One region of the Streptomyces sp. NPDC088097 genome, then DNA from elsewhere that is predicted to be linked to it. Evidence: predicted binding sites of a transcription regulator. Region 1 holds the regulator's gene; each other region holds the start of a gene.
What was found. Region 1 encodes HrcA, which represses chaperone genes, less so after heat shock. Its sites were predicted from a motif close to TTNGCACTCNGNNNNNCNGAGTGCNAA; they were not measured.
Positions count from the first base shown of each region.

Region 2: groES (co-chaperone GroES) is a predicted target of HrcA. The motif match lies at 1,028-1,054, and genes of this name have one in related genera.
Region 3: groL (chaperonin GroEL) is a predicted target of HrcA. The motif match lies at 2,169-2,195, and genes of this name have one in related genera.

Region 1 is NZ_JBIUTJ010000009.1:149,947-155,680, reverse strand. It holds gene ACIOD1_RS24275 (16S rRNA (uracil(1498)-N(3))-methyltransferase) at 1-429, opposite strand, end outside; gene ACIOD1_RS24270 (nitronate monooxygenase) at 426-1,517, opposite strand; gene dnaJ (molecular chaperone DnaJ) at 1,755-2,891, opposite strand; gene hrcA (heat-inducible transcriptional repressor HrcA) at 2,892-3,911, opposite strand; gene ACIOD1_RS24255 (MBL fold metallo-hydrolase) at 4,093-4,818, shown strand; gene ACIOD1_RS24250 (DUF3097 domain-containing protein) at 4,847-5,647, shown strand; gene hemW (radical SAM family heme chaperone HemW) at 5,696-5,734, opposite strand, start outside.
Region 2 is NZ_JBIUTJ010000001.1:817,399-823,132, reverse strand. It holds gene ACIOD1_RS03605 (response regulator transcription factor) at 1-260, opposite strand, end outside; gene ACIOD1_RS03600 (hypothetical protein) at 354-851, opposite strand; gene groES (co-chaperone GroES) at 1,198-1,506, shown strand; gene groL (chaperonin GroEL) at 1,639-3,267, shown strand; gene ACIOD1_RS03585 (ester cyclase) at 3,385-4,116, opposite strand; gene ACIOD1_RS03580 (SDR family oxidoreductase) at 4,181-4,954, opposite strand; gene ACIOD1_RS03575 (LysR family transcriptional regulator) at 5,114-5,734, shown strand, end outside.
Region 3 is NZ_JBIUTJ010000001.1:1,174,789-1,180,522, forward strand. It holds gene ACIOD1_RS05390 (helix-turn-helix domain-containing protein) at 1-265, shown strand, start outside; gene groL (chaperonin GroEL) at 351-1,973, opposite strand; gene ACIOD1_RS05400 (cold-shock protein) at 2,326-2,535, opposite strand; gene ACIOD1_RS05405 (MoaD/ThiS family protein) at 2,961-3,239, opposite strand; gene thrC (threonine synthase) at 3,286-4,584, opposite strand; SAM riboswitch class I at 4,578-4,737, opposite strand; gene ACIOD1_RS05415 (glucosyl-3-phosphoglycerate synthase) at 4,925-5,734, shown strand, end outside.

The sequences.
Region 1 (5,734 bases):
CCGGCGCGACTGCTTGCCCGACTCCCGGGCGGTGGCCCGCCACTTGGCCAGCGCCTTGGCGCCGCGCTCGCCGCGCCACTGGGTGATGCAGCGGGAGGCCTGCCAGGGCACGATGGCGTCGACGCCGGTCTCCGTCATCGTCTCGACGGCGACCTCGCCCCGGTCCCCCTTGGGCAGCGCCTGCACGACGGTGATCCGTACGGCGGGCTCGGGCTCCCGCCCGGTCGCGGAGACGGTGAGGGCCAGGCGGTCCTTGCCCTCGGTCGCCGTGACCACGGCCTCGGCCCAGCCGCCCCGGCCGTCGGTGAGGACGACGGCCTCGCCGGGCGCGAGCCGCTTGACCGACACCGCGTGCCGGCCTTCGGAGCCGTCCAGTGTGAACTCGGGCCCCGCGGGGACCTCTTCGACCACGAACACGGGGGCCGTCATGACGCTCTCCTCATCTGCAACACCTTCAACGCGCTCTGTGCCTGGGCCAGTTCGGCCGCCAGCACCTCCACCAGTTCCCCGGCGGGCAGGACCCGCGCCAGCCGGTGCCCCTGGCCGGCCCACAGGGCCATGCCCTGCGGGTCGCCGGCCGCCGCGGCCGCCTTGCGCAGGCCCGAGGTCAGGTGGTGGACCTGGGGGTAGGCGGCGGGGGCGTACGGTCCGTGCTCGCGCATGAACCGGTTGACGAGTCCGCGCGCGGGACGCCCCGAGAAGGCCCGGGTGAGTTCCGTGTGCGGGAACAACGGGTCGGTCAGCGCCTTCTTGTGCAGCGGGTGCGCGCCGGACTCGGGACACGGGAGGAAGGCCGTGCCGAGCTGGGCCGCCTCCGCTCCCGCCGCGAGCAGCGCCGCGATCTGCGCGCCGCGCATCAGGCCGCCGGCCGCGACGATGGGCAGCGAGACGGCCTCGCGCACCTGCGCGACCAGTACGAGCAGGCCGACGCCCGCCGTGCCGTCGGTCTCGGGGTCGTCCCGATGGGTGCCCTGGTGGCCGCCCGCCTCGACGCCTTGTACGCAGACGGCGTCGGCGCCCGAGAGCTGTGCGGTGCGGGCCTCGTCGACCGAGGTCACCGTGACGATCGTGTACGTGCCGACCTGTCTCAGCCGGTCGAACACGGCGGGTCCGGGGCAGCCGAAGGTGAAGGAGACCACTCTGACGGGGTCCTCCAGGAGGATCGCCAGCTTGGCGTCGTACCCGTCGTCGCTGGTGCCGATGATGTCCTCCTCGGCGAGCGAGACCTCGTACCAGCCGGCCTCCCCGGCGAGCTGTCCCCGGTAGGCCTCCACGGCGGCGGGTTCCACGTAGCCGGTCTGCGGCATGAAGAGGTTCACGCCGAAGGGGCGGCGGGTGAGTCCGCGGGTCTGCTTGATCTCCTGGTACATGCCGTCGGCGGTCTTGTAGCCGCCGGCCAGGAAGCCCAGCCCACCCGCCTCGCACACGGCGGCGGCCAGCGGCGGGCACGAACCGCCGCCCGCCATGGGAGCCTGCACGATCGGGTACTGGAAGAGACCGTTCGGTGCGGAGGACATGGACTGCATCGTGCCATGTCCCGCTCATGGGACCGAATCGCGGCAATTCGCCTGGCATAGTCCCCTTCCCTCCGGTCGTGAGGGAAGTTCCGGGGCGGGTTCGAGGCTGGACTCGGGGCGGAACTTGGGGCGGAAACAGGGGCGGGTTCCGGAGGTCGCCGGGCATGCGCGAAGCCCGGTCCGGGGCGACCCCGGACCGGGCTTCACACAGGTTCGCTCGCGGTGTCCGCGGGCGGATCAGCGGCCGTTGAAGGCGTCCTTCAGGCGACTGAAGAGGCCCTGCTGGCCCGGCGCGAACTGGCCCGTCGGGCGCTCCTCGCCGCGCAGCTTGGCGAGCTGGCGCAGCAGCTCCTCCTGCGGGGCGTCGAGCTTGCTCGGCGTGGTGACCTCGACGTGGACGATGAGGTCGCCGCGGCCTCCGCCGCGCAGGTGGGTGACTCCGCGCCCGTGCAGCGGGATCGCCTGGCCGGACTGGGTGCCGGGCCGGATGTCGATCTCCTCCAGGCCGTCGAGGGTCTCCAGCGGGCACTTGGTGCCGAGGGAGGCCGCCGTCATGGGGATGGTGACCGTGCAGTGCAGGTCGTCCCCGCGCCGCTGGAAGGTCGAGTGCGGCAGCTCGTGGATCTCCACGTAGAGGTCGCCGGCGGGGCCGCCGCCGGGGCCGACCTCGCCCTCTCCCGCGAGCTGGATCCGGGTGCCGTTCTCGACGCCGGCGGGGATCTTGACCGTCAGGCTGCGGCGGGAGCGGACCCGGCCGTCGCCCGCGCACTCGGGGCACGGGGTCGGGACCACGGTGCCGAAGCCCTGGCACTGCGGGCAGGGCCGCGAGGTCATGACCTGGCCCAGGAAGGACCGGGTGACCTGCGAGACCTCACCGCGACCGCGGCACATGTCACACGTCTGCGCGGAGGTGCCGGGGGCGGCACCCTCTCCGGAGCAGGTGGTGCAGACGACGGCCGTGTCGACCTGGATGTCCTTGGTGGTCCCGAAGGCCGCCTCGTCCAGTTCCAGGTCGAGGCGGATCATGGCGTCCTGGCCGCGGCGGGTCCGCGAGCGCGGTCCGCGCTGCTGACTCTGGCCGAAGAAGGCGTCCATGATGTCGGAGAAGTTGCCGAAGCCGCCCGCCCCGAAGCCGCCGGCGCCGCCACCGCCCGAGGAGGACAGCGGGTCTCCGCCGAGGTCGTGGACCTGCTTCTTCTGCGGGTCCGAGAGGACCTCGTAGGCCGCGTTGATCTCCTTGAAGCGCTCTTGCGTCTTGGGATCGGGGTTCACGTCCGGGTGGAGCTCGCGGGCGAGCCTCCGGAAGGCCTTCTTGATCTCATCCTGGGAAGCGTCGCGGCGCACGCCGAGTACGGCGTAGTAGTCCGTGGCCACTTACGACTCCGCCAGGATCTGTCCGACGTAACGTGCCACTGCGCGTACCGCTCCCATCGTTCCGGGGTAGTCCATGCGGGTCGGTCCGACCACGCCGAGTTTGGCGACTGCTTCGCCGCCCGAACCGTAGCCGACCGAGACGACAGACGTGGAGTTGAGTCCCTCGTAGGCGTTCTCATGACCGATGCGTACGGCCATCCCCGACTCTCCGGCCTCGCCCAGCAGCTTGAGGAGCACGACGTGCTCCTCGAGTGCTTCGAGCACCGGCCTGATCGTCAGGGGGAAATCGTGTCCGAAGCGGGTGAGGTTGGCGGTGCCGCCGATCACCAGCCGCTCCTCCGCCTCCTCCTCCAGCGTTTCGAGGAGGGTCGCGAGGACGGCCTTGACGGTCGCCCGGTCGTCCTCGACCTCGAAGGATTCGGGAAGGTCCTGCACGAGCTGCGGCACGTCGGTGAAACGACGGCCGACGACCCGTGCGTTGAGCCGCGCCCGCAGGTCGGCGAGGGAGACCTCGCCGAAGGGCGCCTGGGTGTCGACGAGACGCTGCTCGACCCGTCCGGTGTCCGTGATCACCACGAGCATCAGCCGGGCCGGGGCCAGGGAGAGCAGCTCGACGTGGCGGACGGTGGAGCGGGTCAGCGAGGGGTACTGGACGACGGCGACCTGCCGGGTGAGCTGCGCGAGCAGCCGTACGGTGCGGCCGACGACGTCGTCGAGGTCCACGGCCCCGTCGAGGAAGTTCTGGATGGCCCGTCGTTCGGGCGTGGACAGGGGTTTGACCCCCGCCAGCTTGTCGACGAAGAGCCGGTAGCCCTTGTCCGTCGGGATCCGGCCGGCGCTGGTGTGGGGTTGGGCGATGTAGCCCTCCTCCTCCAGCACGGCCATGTCGTTGCGGACGGTGGCGGGCGAGACACCGAGCCGGTGGCGTTCGGTGAGGGCCTTGGAGCCGACCGGTTCCTCCGTCCCGACGTAGTCCTGGACGATGGCGCGGAGCACTTCGAGCCTGCGTTCACTGAGCATCGCGCACACCTCCGGATGCGGGTCGGTCGTGGTCGGACGGCGGTCGTCTGTCGGGCCCCTGCGGATCGGCCCGCGGGCTTCATTGGCACTCTGTCCGTCCGAGTGCCAGAGAACCCCCGGTCAGTGTACGGCCGGGTGGTACGCCGGGGGCAAGGGCGGCCCGCCAGGGTAGCGTCGCCCCATGGAGACGGGTTGGGAAGAGGCAGGGTGGGAACGGCTGACCGGAAGGGTCGGACGCGTCCGGCTTCCGGTCTGGGACTGCACGGCGGGGCTTGTGGTCGGGGACGACTCGGTGCTCCTGATCGACCCCGGCGCACACGTGCGGGAGGGGGCCCGGCTGCGTGCCGAGGCGGAGTCCCTGACGGGCCGGAGCGTGACCCATATCGCATTCACGCACGGACATTTCGACCACGTCCTGGGGGCTTCGGCGTTCCCCGGGGCCGAGGTGTACGGGGCGGTCGGGCTGGCATCGGAGCTCGACGGGGACCGCGCGGGCCTGCTGGAGAGTTCCGTCGCACAGGGCGTGGACGCCGCCGAGGCGGCCGAGGCCGTCGAGCGGCTGGTGCTCCCGCGGCACGCCGTCTCGGGCGAGTGGACCCTGGACCTGGGCGGGGTGCAGGTGCTCCTCGCGAACGTGGGGCCCGGGCACACCCGCCACGACCTCGCCGTCTTCGTGCCCGGCGAACGGGAGACGGTCTTCTGCGGGGACCTGGTGGAGGAGTCCGGGGAACCTCAGGCCGGCTCCGACGCGGTGTCGAGCCGTTGGCCGGCCGCCCTCGACCGCCTGCTGTCGCTCGGCGGCGAGGACGCCCTGTACGTGCCGGGTCACGGAGCGGTGGTCGACGCCGGCTTCGTGCGTGAGCAACGCGCCACACTGGCGGCCCGGTTCGGCGTGTCGGAGGCGTGAGCGGGGCCGCTCTCCTATCGTCGGCCGGATGCGCGAGTACTCACCCGACCTGACCCCGCAGTGGAAGCGCCCCAAGGCGGTGCCCGAGGTGCCGGCCGATCCCGACCTGGTGGTCGAGGTGGCGGGCGGCGACTTCTGCGGGGCGGTCGTGGGCTGCGAGGCGGGCACGGTGACCCTGGAGGACCGCTTCGGCAAGCGGCGGGTGTTCCCGATGGAGCCGGCCGGCTTCCTGCTGGACGGCGCCGTGGTCACCCTGGTCCGCCCCGCACGGGCGCCCGCCGCGCCCGCCCGTACGGCTTCCGGCTCGCTCGCGGTGCCGGGGGCCCGGGCGCGGGTCGCGCGGGCCGGGCGGATCTACGTGGAGGGCCGCCACGACGCCGAGCTGGTGGAGCGGGTCTGGGGTGACGACCTGCGCGTCGAGGGCGTCGTCGTGGAGTACCTGGAGGGCATCGACGACCTCCCGGCGGTGGTGGCCGAGTTCGCGCCGGCCCCCGACGCCCGGCTGGGCGTGCTGGTGGACCACCTGGTGGCCGGCTCGAAGGAGTCCCGGCTGGCGGCGGCCGTGACCTCTCCGGACGTGCTGGTGGTGGGCCACCCGTACGTGGACGTCTGGCAGGCCGTGAAGCCCTCCGCCCTCGGCATCCCGGCGTGGCCGGTGGTGCCGCGCGGGCAGGACTGGAAGACGGGCGTCTGCCGCGCCCTGGGCTGGCCGGAGAACACCGGGGCCGCCTGGCAGCACATCCTGTCGCGGGTGACCTCGTACCGGGACCTGGAGCCGACCCTGCTGGGCCGGGTCGAGGAGCTGATCGACTTCGTCACGGCCCCCTGAGCTTCGGCGCGGCCCCCTGAGCGGGGCGCCGCGCCGGTCGGGTCCCCGTCAGTCGACCAGGTCCCGCACCACGGCGTCGGCGAGCAG
Region 2 (5,734 bases), on a different contig from region 1:
TCCCGTTCCCCGTCGCGGGCGGTCAGCACCAGGACGGGGGTGGGGTCGCCGTGGGCGCGCAGGCGGGCGCATATCTCGGCGCCACCGAGGCCCGGCAGCATCAGGTCCAGCAGGACGACGTCGTACGGGCCGCCGGTGAGGGCCAGTTCGAGGCCGCGGTGGCCGTCGTGGGCGACCTCGACCCGGTGGCCGTCGGCGGACAGGCCCCGGCGGAGGGACTCCGCCAGGCTCTCTTCGTCTTCGACCACCAGGATGCGCACGGCTCAAGCGTCACATACCGGGCGGAGCGGCCTTCGCCGGGTGCAGGCCGCCTACGGGCCGCCCGCCTCAGGCCGTCGACGGGCCGCCGCGGCTCAGGCCGCCGAGGGCTCGGGGGCCGGGGCCGGGGCCGGGGTGGCGGGCCCGCGGGCCGTGCGGACCACGCTGGTGACGTTCCAGGCGGCGAAGCCGATCACGGCCAGGGCGGTGAGCCCGGGGATCAGCAGCGACGTGGTGTCGGTGACGAAGGCCTCGGTGGCGCCGGGCCCGTCGGTGGCCACCTCCACGGGCCCGGTCGGGACCTCGTCGAGGATGGTGGGCACGGAGAGGTGCGCGATCTCGAAGGAGCCGTCGGCGGCGGCGAAGGACCCGCTGCACTTGAAGCCGTCGGAGCCGCGCCGGGACTCGTAGGGCGTGCACCGCTCGGCGGTGAAGGAGCCCTTGGCGCCGGTCGCCAGGGTGACCAGCTGGGGAACGAAGTAGTAGAGGGCGACGAAGGTGCCGACGAGGGCGACGACCGTGCCGTAGCCGCGTCTGACGCCGAGGCCGCGGATCGCGGCGCCCCAGCCCACCCCTGATGTTGATGTGCTCATGGCGCGAACCATAACCGCGGCGCCGCCCGGTCGGCGCCGGAATTCTCCTCTGACCTGCGGAAGGAACTGTTCCGGCCAGCCGGCCGGGCTCCGTCGGATGGCTGGGAACAGCCTCTCCATGGGAGGGGTGGGGCGCGTTTGCAGGCGGCCTGAATCGGAGGAATCCGTGGCGCGTGTTGGCACTCCGCTTGACCGAGTGCTAATCGCCGGAATAGTGTCGCACCTGGCACTCGCCACTGGTGAGTGCCAACGCAGCGACAGGCAGGTCCGGCACCCGCGACGACGGATCGACCTGGTCGCCACCCCAGACAGTTAGCCCCGGATCTCCGAAGGGGGAGGTCGGATCGTGACGACCACCAGCTCCAAGGTTGCCATCAAGCCGCTTGAGGACCGCATTGTGGTCCAGCCGCTCGACGCCGAGCAGACCACGGCCTCTGGCCTGGTCATCCCGGACACCGCGAAGGAGAAGCCCCAGGAGGGCGTCGTCCTCGCGGTCGGTCCCGGTCGGTTCGAGGACGGCAACCGTCTTCCGCTCGACGTCACCGTCGGCGACGTCGTGCTGTACTCCAAGTACGGCGGCACCGAAGTGAAGTACAACGGCGAGGAATACCTCGTCCTCTCGGCTCGCGACGTGCTCGCGATCGTCGAGAAGTAATTCGCTTCTCCAGTTTTGCTTTGAACTGCGCCCCTGGTCACCCTGCTGATGCCGGGCGGCGAGGGGCGTAGTTCGTTTCAAGGCGGTCGCGGTGAGCGGCCGAGGATCGCAACGAGAGGGCATACCGCTCCCATGCCGAAGATTCTGAAGTTCGACGAGGACGCCCGCCGCGCTCTTGAGCGTGGCGTCAACAAGCTTGCCGACACGGTCAAGGTGACGATCGGCCCCAAGGGCCGCAACGTCGTCATCGACAAGAAGTTCGGCGCTCCCACCATCACCAACGACGGTGTCACCATCGCCCGCGAGGTCGAGCTGGACGACCCGTACGAGAACCTGGGCGCGCAGCTCGTGAAGGAGGTGGCGACCAAGACCAACGACATCGCGGGCGACGGCACCACCACCGCCACCGTGCTGGCCCAGGCGCTGGTCCGCGAGGGCCTGCGCAACGTCGCCGCCGGCGCCTCCCCGGCCTCCCTGAAGAAGGGGATCGACGCCGCGGTCAAGGCCGTGTCCGAGGAGCTCCTCGCGACCGCCCGTCCGATCGAGGACAAGTCCGACATCGCCGCCGTGGCCGCGCTCTCCGCGCAGGACACCCAGGTCGGCGAGCTCATCGCCGAGGCGATGGACAAGGTCGGCAAGGACGGTGTCATCACCGTCGAGGAGTCCAACACCTTCGGCCTGGAGCTGGAGTTCACCGAGGGCATGGCCTTCGACAAGGGCTACCTCTCCCCGTACATGGTGACCGACCAGGAGCGTATGGAGGCCGTCCTCGACGACCCGTACATCCTGATCAACCAGGGCAAGATCTCCTCCATCCAGGACCTCCTGCCGGTGCTCGAAAAGGTCATCCAGGCGGGCGCCTCCAAGCCGCTGCTGATCATCGCCGAGGACATCGAGGGCGAGGCGCTCTCCACCCTCGTCGTCAACAAGATCCGCGGCACCTTCAACGCGGTCGCCGTCAAGGCACCCGGCTTCGGTGACCGTCGCAAGGCGATGCTCCAGGACATGGCCACCCTCACCGGTGCCACCGTCATCGCCGAAGAGGTCGGCCTCAAGCTCGACCAGGCCGGTCTGGACGTACTGGGCTCCGCCCGCCGCGTCACGATCACCAAGGACGACACGGTCATCGTCGACGGTGGCGGCAGCTCCGCCGACGTCGCGGGCCGCGTCAACCAGATCAAGGCCGAGATCGAGTCCACGGACTCCGACTGGGACCGCGAGAAGCTGCAGGAGCGCCTGGCGAAGCTCGCCGGTGGCGTCTGCGTCATCAAGGTCGGCGCCGCCACCGAGGTGGAGCTCAAGGAGAAGAAGCACCGCCTTGAGGACGCCATCTCCGCCACCCGCGCCGCGGTCGAGGAGGGCATCGTCTCCGGCGGTGGCTCCGCGCTCGTCCACGCCGTCAAGGTCCTTGAGGGCAACCTCGGCCTGACCGGCGACGAGGGCACCGGCGTCTCCGTGGTCCGTCGTGCCGCGGTCGAGCCGCTGCGCTGGATCGCCGAGAACGCGGGCCTTGAGGGCTACGTCATCACCGCGAAGGTGGCCGAGCTCGAAAAGGGTCAGGGCTTCAACGCCGCGACCGGCGAGTACGGCGACCTGGTCAAGGCCGGCGTCATCGACCCGGTCAAGGTCACCCGTTCCGCGCTGGAGAACGCCGCTTCCATCGCCTCCCTGCTGCTCACGACCGAGACCCTGGTCGTCGAGAAGCCGGCCGACGACGAGGGCGACGCCGGTCACGGCCACGGTCACGGCCACAGCCACTGAGGCAGGCCGCCCGGGCTGACGCCTGAGACGTGAGAGGGCCCTGGTCACCGCTGCCGAGCGGGGGTGACCAGGGCCTCTTGCGTACCCGGAGCCGCCGCGTCCGGGGCCCGGCGCCACTCAGCCGGGCATGGTGCCCGCCGTGCCCGCCGACATGTCCGCCGTCATGCCCATCTGGCGCATCAGGCCCGGCGCGTCGTAGTACCACCAGTCCTCGGCGATCCGGCCGTTCTCCATGCGGAACGTCGTGCAGCCCGACATGGTGACCGTCTTGCCCGTCGGAGCCATCCCCATGAACGCCCCCTTGTGGGTGCCCCGCCAGTCCCACAGCGTGGTGACGCAGTCCCCCTCGGCGATCTGGCGCGTGACGTCGAACGAGAAGTCGAACGCGTCGCGCCACATGCCCATCGTCCGCCGCATGCCGTCGCGCCCGTTGCCGCGTCCCTCGGTGTCCATCATGTCGTGGGTGATGTAGTCGGCCGCGACGCACTCGTCGATGGCGTCGAACTCGCCCCGCACGGCGATCTCCTGGAAGACCCGGTTCGCGACGAGCTTGTCGAGGTACTCGTTCCGGACCACGTCCAGGTCCATGAACTTCGGCATGCCCTCGCAGAGGGCCACCATCTCCTGGAACATCCGGTCGGTTTCCGGGAGGTGAGAGTTCCTCATGGCCTCCTCGTACGAGGGGAATTCGACGAGGTCCACGTAGTGCGTCCGCGCATCGCGGTCCTGGCCGATCATGGTGTGGGTGACCGTGCGCCTGCCACTGGTCTGTTCCGCGTAGCGGTCGATGAGGGTGTTCATCTCGTCGAACCGGGTGGTCTCGTAATCGATCACCTGTACGAATGTCATCGCGTCGCCTCCCGCGCTGGATAGGACACGTCCAGTTTAGGGAGATTTCACCCGTTCGGCGGGTTTACTGGGGGCCGTACTTGCGGCCGGTACGCGAGGACACCCCGCCCAGGAGGCCGCGCGGGGTCAGCTTCACCACGCTCATCAGGGCCTTGTACCGCGGGTCCGGGATCGAGACGGTCCGGCCGCGCGCCAGGTCGGCCAGTGCCGCGGCGACGAGCTTGTCGGCGTCCAGCCACATCCAGCCCGGGATGTTGTCCGTGCCCATGCCGGCCCGCTCGTGGAACTCCGTCCGTACGAACCCGGGGCACAGGGCCATCAGCCGCACGCCGGAGCCGGCCAGGTCCTTCGCCGCGCCCTGGGTGAACTGCACCACCCAGGCCTTGCTCGCGCCGTAGGTGCCGCGCGGCAGGAAGGCGGCCACCGAGGCCACGTTGATGACCCCGCCCCGCCCGCGCTCGCGCATGGACGCGGTCGCCGCCGAGGTCAGCCGCAGCACCGCCTCGACGTGCACCTTGATCATGGTCAACTCGTCGGCCATGGACACTTCGAGGTAGCGGCCCTTGTTGCCGAAGCCCGCGTTGTTGACCAGCAGGTCCACCGGGTGCGTACGGTCCGCCAGCCTGGCCTCGACCGACGTGATGCCCTCCTCCGTGGACAGGTCGGCGGCCAGCACCTCCGCCTCGATGCCGTGCCGGTCGTGCAGCTCGGTGGCCTGCTCGGCGAGCCGCTTGGTGTCGCGGGCGACCAGTACGAGGTTGTGGCCCTGGGCGGCCAACCGGCGGGCGAAGGCGGCGCCGATGCCCGCCGTGGATCCTGTGATCAACGCAGTCGTCATAGGCGCAACCTAGCCGTCCGCGCCGAGCGCCGCGCCTGTCGGTCGGCTCCGTTCGATCCCGTGAGCCTCCGGTTCCACGGTGTCACCACACGCACCGCCCGACTCAAAGGGGTGGCTGGATATTGGCCTCGTGGTCAAAGCCGGGCTTATGCTCGAAGGGTGATCGAGGCACGTCATCTCCGGGTCCTGCGCGCTGTCGCCGGGACCGGGTCCTTTTCCGCCGCAGCCCGCGAACTGGGCTGCACCCAGCCCGCCGTCTCCCAGCAGATGAAGGCGCTGGAGCAGTCGGCGGGCACCCCGCTGCTCATCCGCGCGGGCCGCGAGATGCGCCTGACCCAGGCGGGCGAGGCCCTCGTGCGGCACGCGGCCGGGATCCTGGCCGGCCTGACCGCCGCCGAGGAGGAGGTCGCGGCCATCGCGGGCCTGCGAGCCGGCCGGGTCCGGCTGGTCTCCTTCCCGAGCGGCAGCTCCACCCTGGTGCCCACCGCCCTCGCCGCGATGCGCGCCGCGCACCCGGGCACCCGGATCTCGCTGGTCGAGGCCGAGCCGCCGCGCTCGGTGGAGATGCTGCGCGAGGGCGACTGCGACGTGGCACTGGCCTTCCGCTACGGGGGCGCGTCCGGAGCCGCCGCCGAATGGGAGGACCTGGTGGTCACCCCGCTGCTGACCGACCGGCTCGTCGGCCTGGTGCCCGAGGGGCACCGGCTGGCCGGAGCCGAACGGGTGGGCATCGCGGAGCTGGCCGACGAGCCCTGGATCGCGGGCTGTCCGCGCTGCCGC
Region 3 (5,734 bases), on a different contig from region 1:
CGAGTTGGAGCGGGCCGAAATCAGGCTGGCCATGGCCTTCGCCAAGGCTGTGTACGACCGGCGCAAGGACCTCGGGCTTTCCCAGGCCCAGCTGGCGGATCGGGCAGGGCTCACCCAGGCCAAGATCTCCCGCGTCGAAGGGGCCGACGCAGTGCCGACGCTCCCGCTCCTGCGTAGGCTCGCGGACGCCCTCGACGCCTCTTTGAACATCGCGCTGGACGCGCACCACGAGGAGGTCGTCTTCGTGGCGCGGCCGGCCGCCTGAACCACCGTGCCCGCAAACGCCCGAGGGCGGCACCCCCGTCGGGGTGCCGCCCTCGTTCGAGAACAGCCGATCAGCCAGGGGCCGATCAGAAGTCCATGTCACCACCCGGCATGCCGCCGCCCGCGGGGGCACCGGCCTTCTCGGGCTTGTCGGCGATGACGGCCTCGGTCGTCAGGAACAGCGCGGCGATCGACGCGGCGTTCTGCAGCGCGGAGCGCGTGACCTTCGCCGGGTCGATGATGCCCTCGGCGATCATGTCGACGTACTCGCCGGTCGCGGCGTTCAGGCCGTGGCCGATCGGAAGGTTGCGCACCTTCTCGACGACGACGCCACCCTCCAGGCCACCGTTGACGGCGATCTGCTTGAGCGGGGCCTCCAGCGCGAGCTTGACGGCGTTGGCGCCGGTCGCCTCGTCACCCGTGAGGTCGAGCTTCTCGAAGACCGAGGAAGCCTGGAGCAGGGCCACGCCACCACCGGCGACGATGCCCTCTTCGACGGCCGCCTTCGCGTTGCGAACGGCGTCCTCGATGCGGTGCTTGCGCTCCTTGAGCTCCACCTCGGTCGCGGCGCCGGCCTTGATGACGGCCACGCCGCCGGCCAGCTTCGCGAGGCGCTCCTGGAGCTTCTCGCGGTCGTAGTCCGAGTCGGAGTTCTCGATCTCGGCGCGGATCTGGTTGACACGACCCTGGACCTGGTCGCTGTCACCGGAGCCGTCGACGATGGTCGTCTCGTCCTTGGTGATGACGACCTTGCGGGCGCGGCCCAGCAGGTCGAGACCGGCGTTCTCCAGCTTCAGGCCGACCTCCTCGGAGACGACGGTGCCGCCCGTGAGGATGGCGATGTCGCCGAGCATGGCCTTGCGACGGTCACCGAAGCCCGGAGCCTTGACGGCGACGGACTTGAAGGTGCCGCGGATCTTGTTGACGACCAGGGTCGACAGGGCCTCGCCCTCGACGTCCTCGGCGATGATCAGCAGCGGCTTGCCGGACTGCATGACCTTCTCCAGGAGCGGCAGCAGGTCCTTGACCGAGCCGATCTTGGAGTTGACGATCAGGATGTACGGGTCGTCGAGCGACGCCTCCATACGCTCCATGTCGGTGGCGAAGTACGCCGAGATGTAGCCCTTGTCGAAGCGCATGCCCTCGGTGAGCTCAAGCTCCAGGCCGAAGGTCTGCGACTCCTCGACCGTGATGACGCCTTCCTTGCCGACCTTGTCCATGGCCTCGGCGATGAGCTCGCCGATCTGGGTGTCGGCGGCGGAGATCGAGGCGGTGGAGGCGATCTGCTCCTTCGTCTCGACGTCCTTGGCCTGCGCCAGCAGGGCGGCGGAGACGGCCTCGACGGCCTTCTCGATACCGCGCTTGAGGGCCATCGGGTTGGCGCCGGCGGCCACGTTGCGCAGGCCCTCGCGCACGAGCGCCTGGGCCAGAACGGTGGCGGTGGTCGTACCGTCGCCGGCGACGTCGTCCGTCTTCTTGGCGACTTCCTTGACCAGCTCGGCGCCGATCTTCTCGTACGGGTCTTCGAGCTCGATCTCCTTGGCGATGGAGACGCCGTCGTTGGTGATCGTCGGCGCTCCCCACTTCTTCTCAAGGACGACGTTGCGACCCTTGGGGCCAAGGGTGACCTTGACGGCATCGGCGAGCTGGTTCATGCCCCGCTCGAGACCGCGCCGGGCCTCCTCGTTGAACGCAATGATCTTGGCCATCTGAAGTGGTCCTCCCAGGGGGTCCCTCCCATGTTGTAGCCATGGGGGAAGGGGTGGATTGCTCCGGACCGCGCCCGCGCCCGCGACGGACGGCCTGCGGATCCGTCGGTTTCCTTACCGGCGGATCCAGCGGGCCTCACCGACCCGGTCCTCGTCTTAGTAGCACTCTCACCTGGAGAGTGCTAACGCCAATGATTAGCACTCGACCCCCCCGAGTGCAAGCGGCTTCGGGCAACGCCGGGCCGGATTCCGGGCCGACACCCGGGCGCCGCACGCACGAGGGGCCCCCATCCCGTGTCCAGGATGTGGGCCCCTCGTGTGTCTCGGTCTCGTTGGTCGAACGCGCTGGTACTCAGCCGCCGGCCGCGAGCTTGACCATGTCCGCCTGCGGACCCTTCTGGCCCTGCGAGATCTCGAACTCGACCCGCTGACCTTCTTCAAGGGTGCGGTACCCGTCCATCTGGATGGCGCTGTAGTGGACGAACACATCCGCACCACCGTCGACCGCGATGAAGCCGTAGCCCTTCTCCGCGTTGAACCACTTGACGGTGCCCTGAGCCATGCCTAACTCCCCTATTACTGGCCCTTGCGCGGCTCCGCACTTCGCGGAACCGGGTCAGAACTTGCGCCGGAACGCCTCGACCGGGGCTGAATGTATCCGCACCGCTGCTGTCTGCAACAGGTCATTCCGACGAGAATTCCGGACACGCGGAAAGATTGAAATAGAGTGAAAATTTGCGGTATTCCAGGGCAACTCGGGCCCGGCAATCTTCGCCAATGCCCCATAGCGCGCCTACATGTTGACTCAATGTCAACCCTTCCGGGGCCCGCTCATATGCGGCGGGCAAGAACAGCGGAGGGGACTTCCCCAACCCTACCGCGCCCAATCAAGCAGAATTGCCCCCTCCGCTTATTAGCGGAGGGGGCAATTCAGGTGTGCCGGGGTTCGGCCGGATCCCGCGGGTCGCCGGCCGGATGCCGCAGGGGTCAGCAGCCGCCCGCGACGGCGGGAATGATCGAGACGCCGGCGCCGTCCGGGGTCGCCGTCTGCAGGCCGCCCTCGAAGCGCACGTCGTCGTCGTTGACGTACACGTTCACGAAGCGGCGCAGCTTGCCCTGGTCGTCCAGGACGCGCGCGGCGATGCCCGGGTGGCTCTTCTCCAGGGAGTCGATGACCTCGGCCAGGGTGGTGCCCTCGGCCGGGACCTCGGCGACGCCGCCGGTGTAGGTGCGCAGGATGGTGGGGATGCGGACGTTGACGCTCATGGCGCTACCGCCTTTCCGGAAGTCGGGAGGGTGATCGGGAGGGTGATCAGGCCAGGCCCGAGGCGCGGAAGGCGTCCAGGCTCGGTCGGATGGTGGCGGTCTGGCCACTGTCGTCGGCCACCGCCTCCAGGGTCTTGAGGCCGTCACCGGTGTTCAGGATCACCGTGGTCAGCGCCGGGTCCAGCTGCCCGTTCTCGACCAGCTTCTTCGTCACGCCGACGGTCACACCGCCCGCGGTCTCCGCGAAGATGCCCTCGGTCTGCGCCAGGATCTTGATCGCCTCGACGACCTGCTCGTCGTTGACGTCCTCGACGTAGCCGCCGGTGCGCCGCGCGATGTCCAGGACGTACGGGCCGTCGGCCGGGTTGCCGATCGCCAGGGACTTGGCGATGGTGTTCGGCTTCTGCGGGCGGACGACCTCGTGGCCGGCCTTGAAGGCGGTGGAGACCGGGGAGCAGCCCTCGGCCTGGGCGCCGAAGATCTTGTAGGGCTTGTCCTCGACCAGGCCGAGCTTGATCAGTTCCTGCAGACCCTTGTCGATCTTCGTCAGCTGGGAGCCGGACGCGATCGGGATGACGATCTGGTCGGGCAGCTGCCAGCCGAGCTGCTCGCAGATCTCGTACGCCAGGGTCTTGGAGCCCTCGCCGTAGTACGGGCGCAGGTTGACGTTGACGAAGCCCCAGCCCTCGCCCAGCGGGTCGCCGATGAGCTCCGAGCAGAAGCGGTTGACGTCGTCGTAGTTGCCCTCGATGCCGACCAGGTCGCCACCGTAGACACCGGCCATGACGACCTTGCCCTGCTCCAGGTCGTGCGGGATGAACACGCAGGAGCGGAAGCCGGCGCGGGCCGCCGCGGCGCCGACGGCGCCGGCCAGGTTGCCCGTGGAGGAGCAGGACAGGGTGGTGAAGCCGAAGGCGCGGGCGGCCTCGACGGCGATGGCCACGACGCGGTCCTTGAAGGAGTGCGTCGGGTTGCCGGAGTCGTCCTTGACGTACAGCTTGCCGGTGAAGCCCAGCTCCTTGGCCAGGTTGGCCGCGTCCACGAGCTTGGTGAAGCCGGGGTTCAGGCTGGGCTTGGAGGCCACGTCGGCGGGGACGGGCAGCAGCGGCGCGTAGCGCCAGATGTTGTTCGGGCCGGCTTCGATCGCCGCGCGCAGCGCCTCGGGGTCACCGGTGGGAAGGTCGTAGGACACTTCCAGCGGTCCGAAACACTCGGCGCACGCAAAGATGGGGCCGAGCTCGAAGCGGGTGCCGCACTCGCGACAGGAAAGACCGTTGGCGGGTCCGAGGTCAACAGAGGTGGGAACAGTCTGTGCAGCCATGATGGCGAGGCCCTTTCTCCTCATCTTCCCCATGGCGCACTTCGCCATGAGACGGAATTGGCACCTTCCCTAGTCGGGGACCTCGCGGGAGTGCGTCCGAAAAACGCATCGCGAGAACCGACTGGAGGGTTGCCGGGGCTTCAACGGGCCGTGTCCCTCTGCCCCTCTGGATGAGCGGTATGGCACCGGACACACGCGCTCTGTGGCGCGCCGGTGCGTTTGTGTGCGGGACCCCCCGGCATGCGGCGGGCCTTCGCGTTGTTCAAGACTGTAACCGAAGGGACGGGCGGTTGAGACAGACGTCCGAACCGCGAGATGGATCACATTTCCGTCCAAACCCTCTACGCCGCAGGGAGTGCTCAGAGTGCTGGATGAGGTGGAGCGCTGGCTGGCCGACCGCTCCTGGTCCGCCGCCGATCGACCGCTCGACCAGTTGCTCGACCGGAAACGGGCCACCGGGACGACGGTCAGCGTGGTGCTGCCCGCGCTCGACGAGGAGGCCACGGTCGGGCAGATCGTGGAGGTGATCCGGCGCGATCTGATCGAGGGCCCGCCCACCCCGCTCGTGGACGAGCTGGTCGTGATCGACTCGGGCTCCACGGACCGGACGGCGAAGGTCGCGGCCGAGGCCGGGGCCCGCGTGGTGCACCGCGACGAGATCCTCCCGAGGATCCCGGCGGTGCCCGGCAAGGGCGAGGTGCTGTGGCGCTCGCTGCTCGCCACCGACGGGGACGTGGTCTGCTTCGTGGACGCCGACCTGCGGGACTTCTCGGCCTCCTTCGTGTCCGGCATCGTCGGCCCGCTGCTGACCGATCCGCAGGTCCAGTTCGTCAAGGCCATGTACGACCGCCCGCTCGGCGACGCCCCGGGCCAGGGCGGCCGGGTCACCGAGCTGGTGGCCCGCCCGCTGCTCAACCTGCACTGGCCGCAGCTGGCCGGTTTCGTGCAGCCGCTGGGGGGCGAGTACGCCGTACGCCGTTCCCTGCTGGAGCGGCTGCCGTTCCCCGTCGGGTACGGGGTGGAGCTGGGCCTGCTGGTGGACGCGCTGCACACCGTCGGGCTGGACGCGCTGGCCCAGGTGGACGTCGGGGTCCGGCTGCACCGGCACCAGGACGGGCAGGCGCTGGGCCGGATGGCCGCCGCGATCTACCGCACGGCGCAGCTGCGGCTCTCG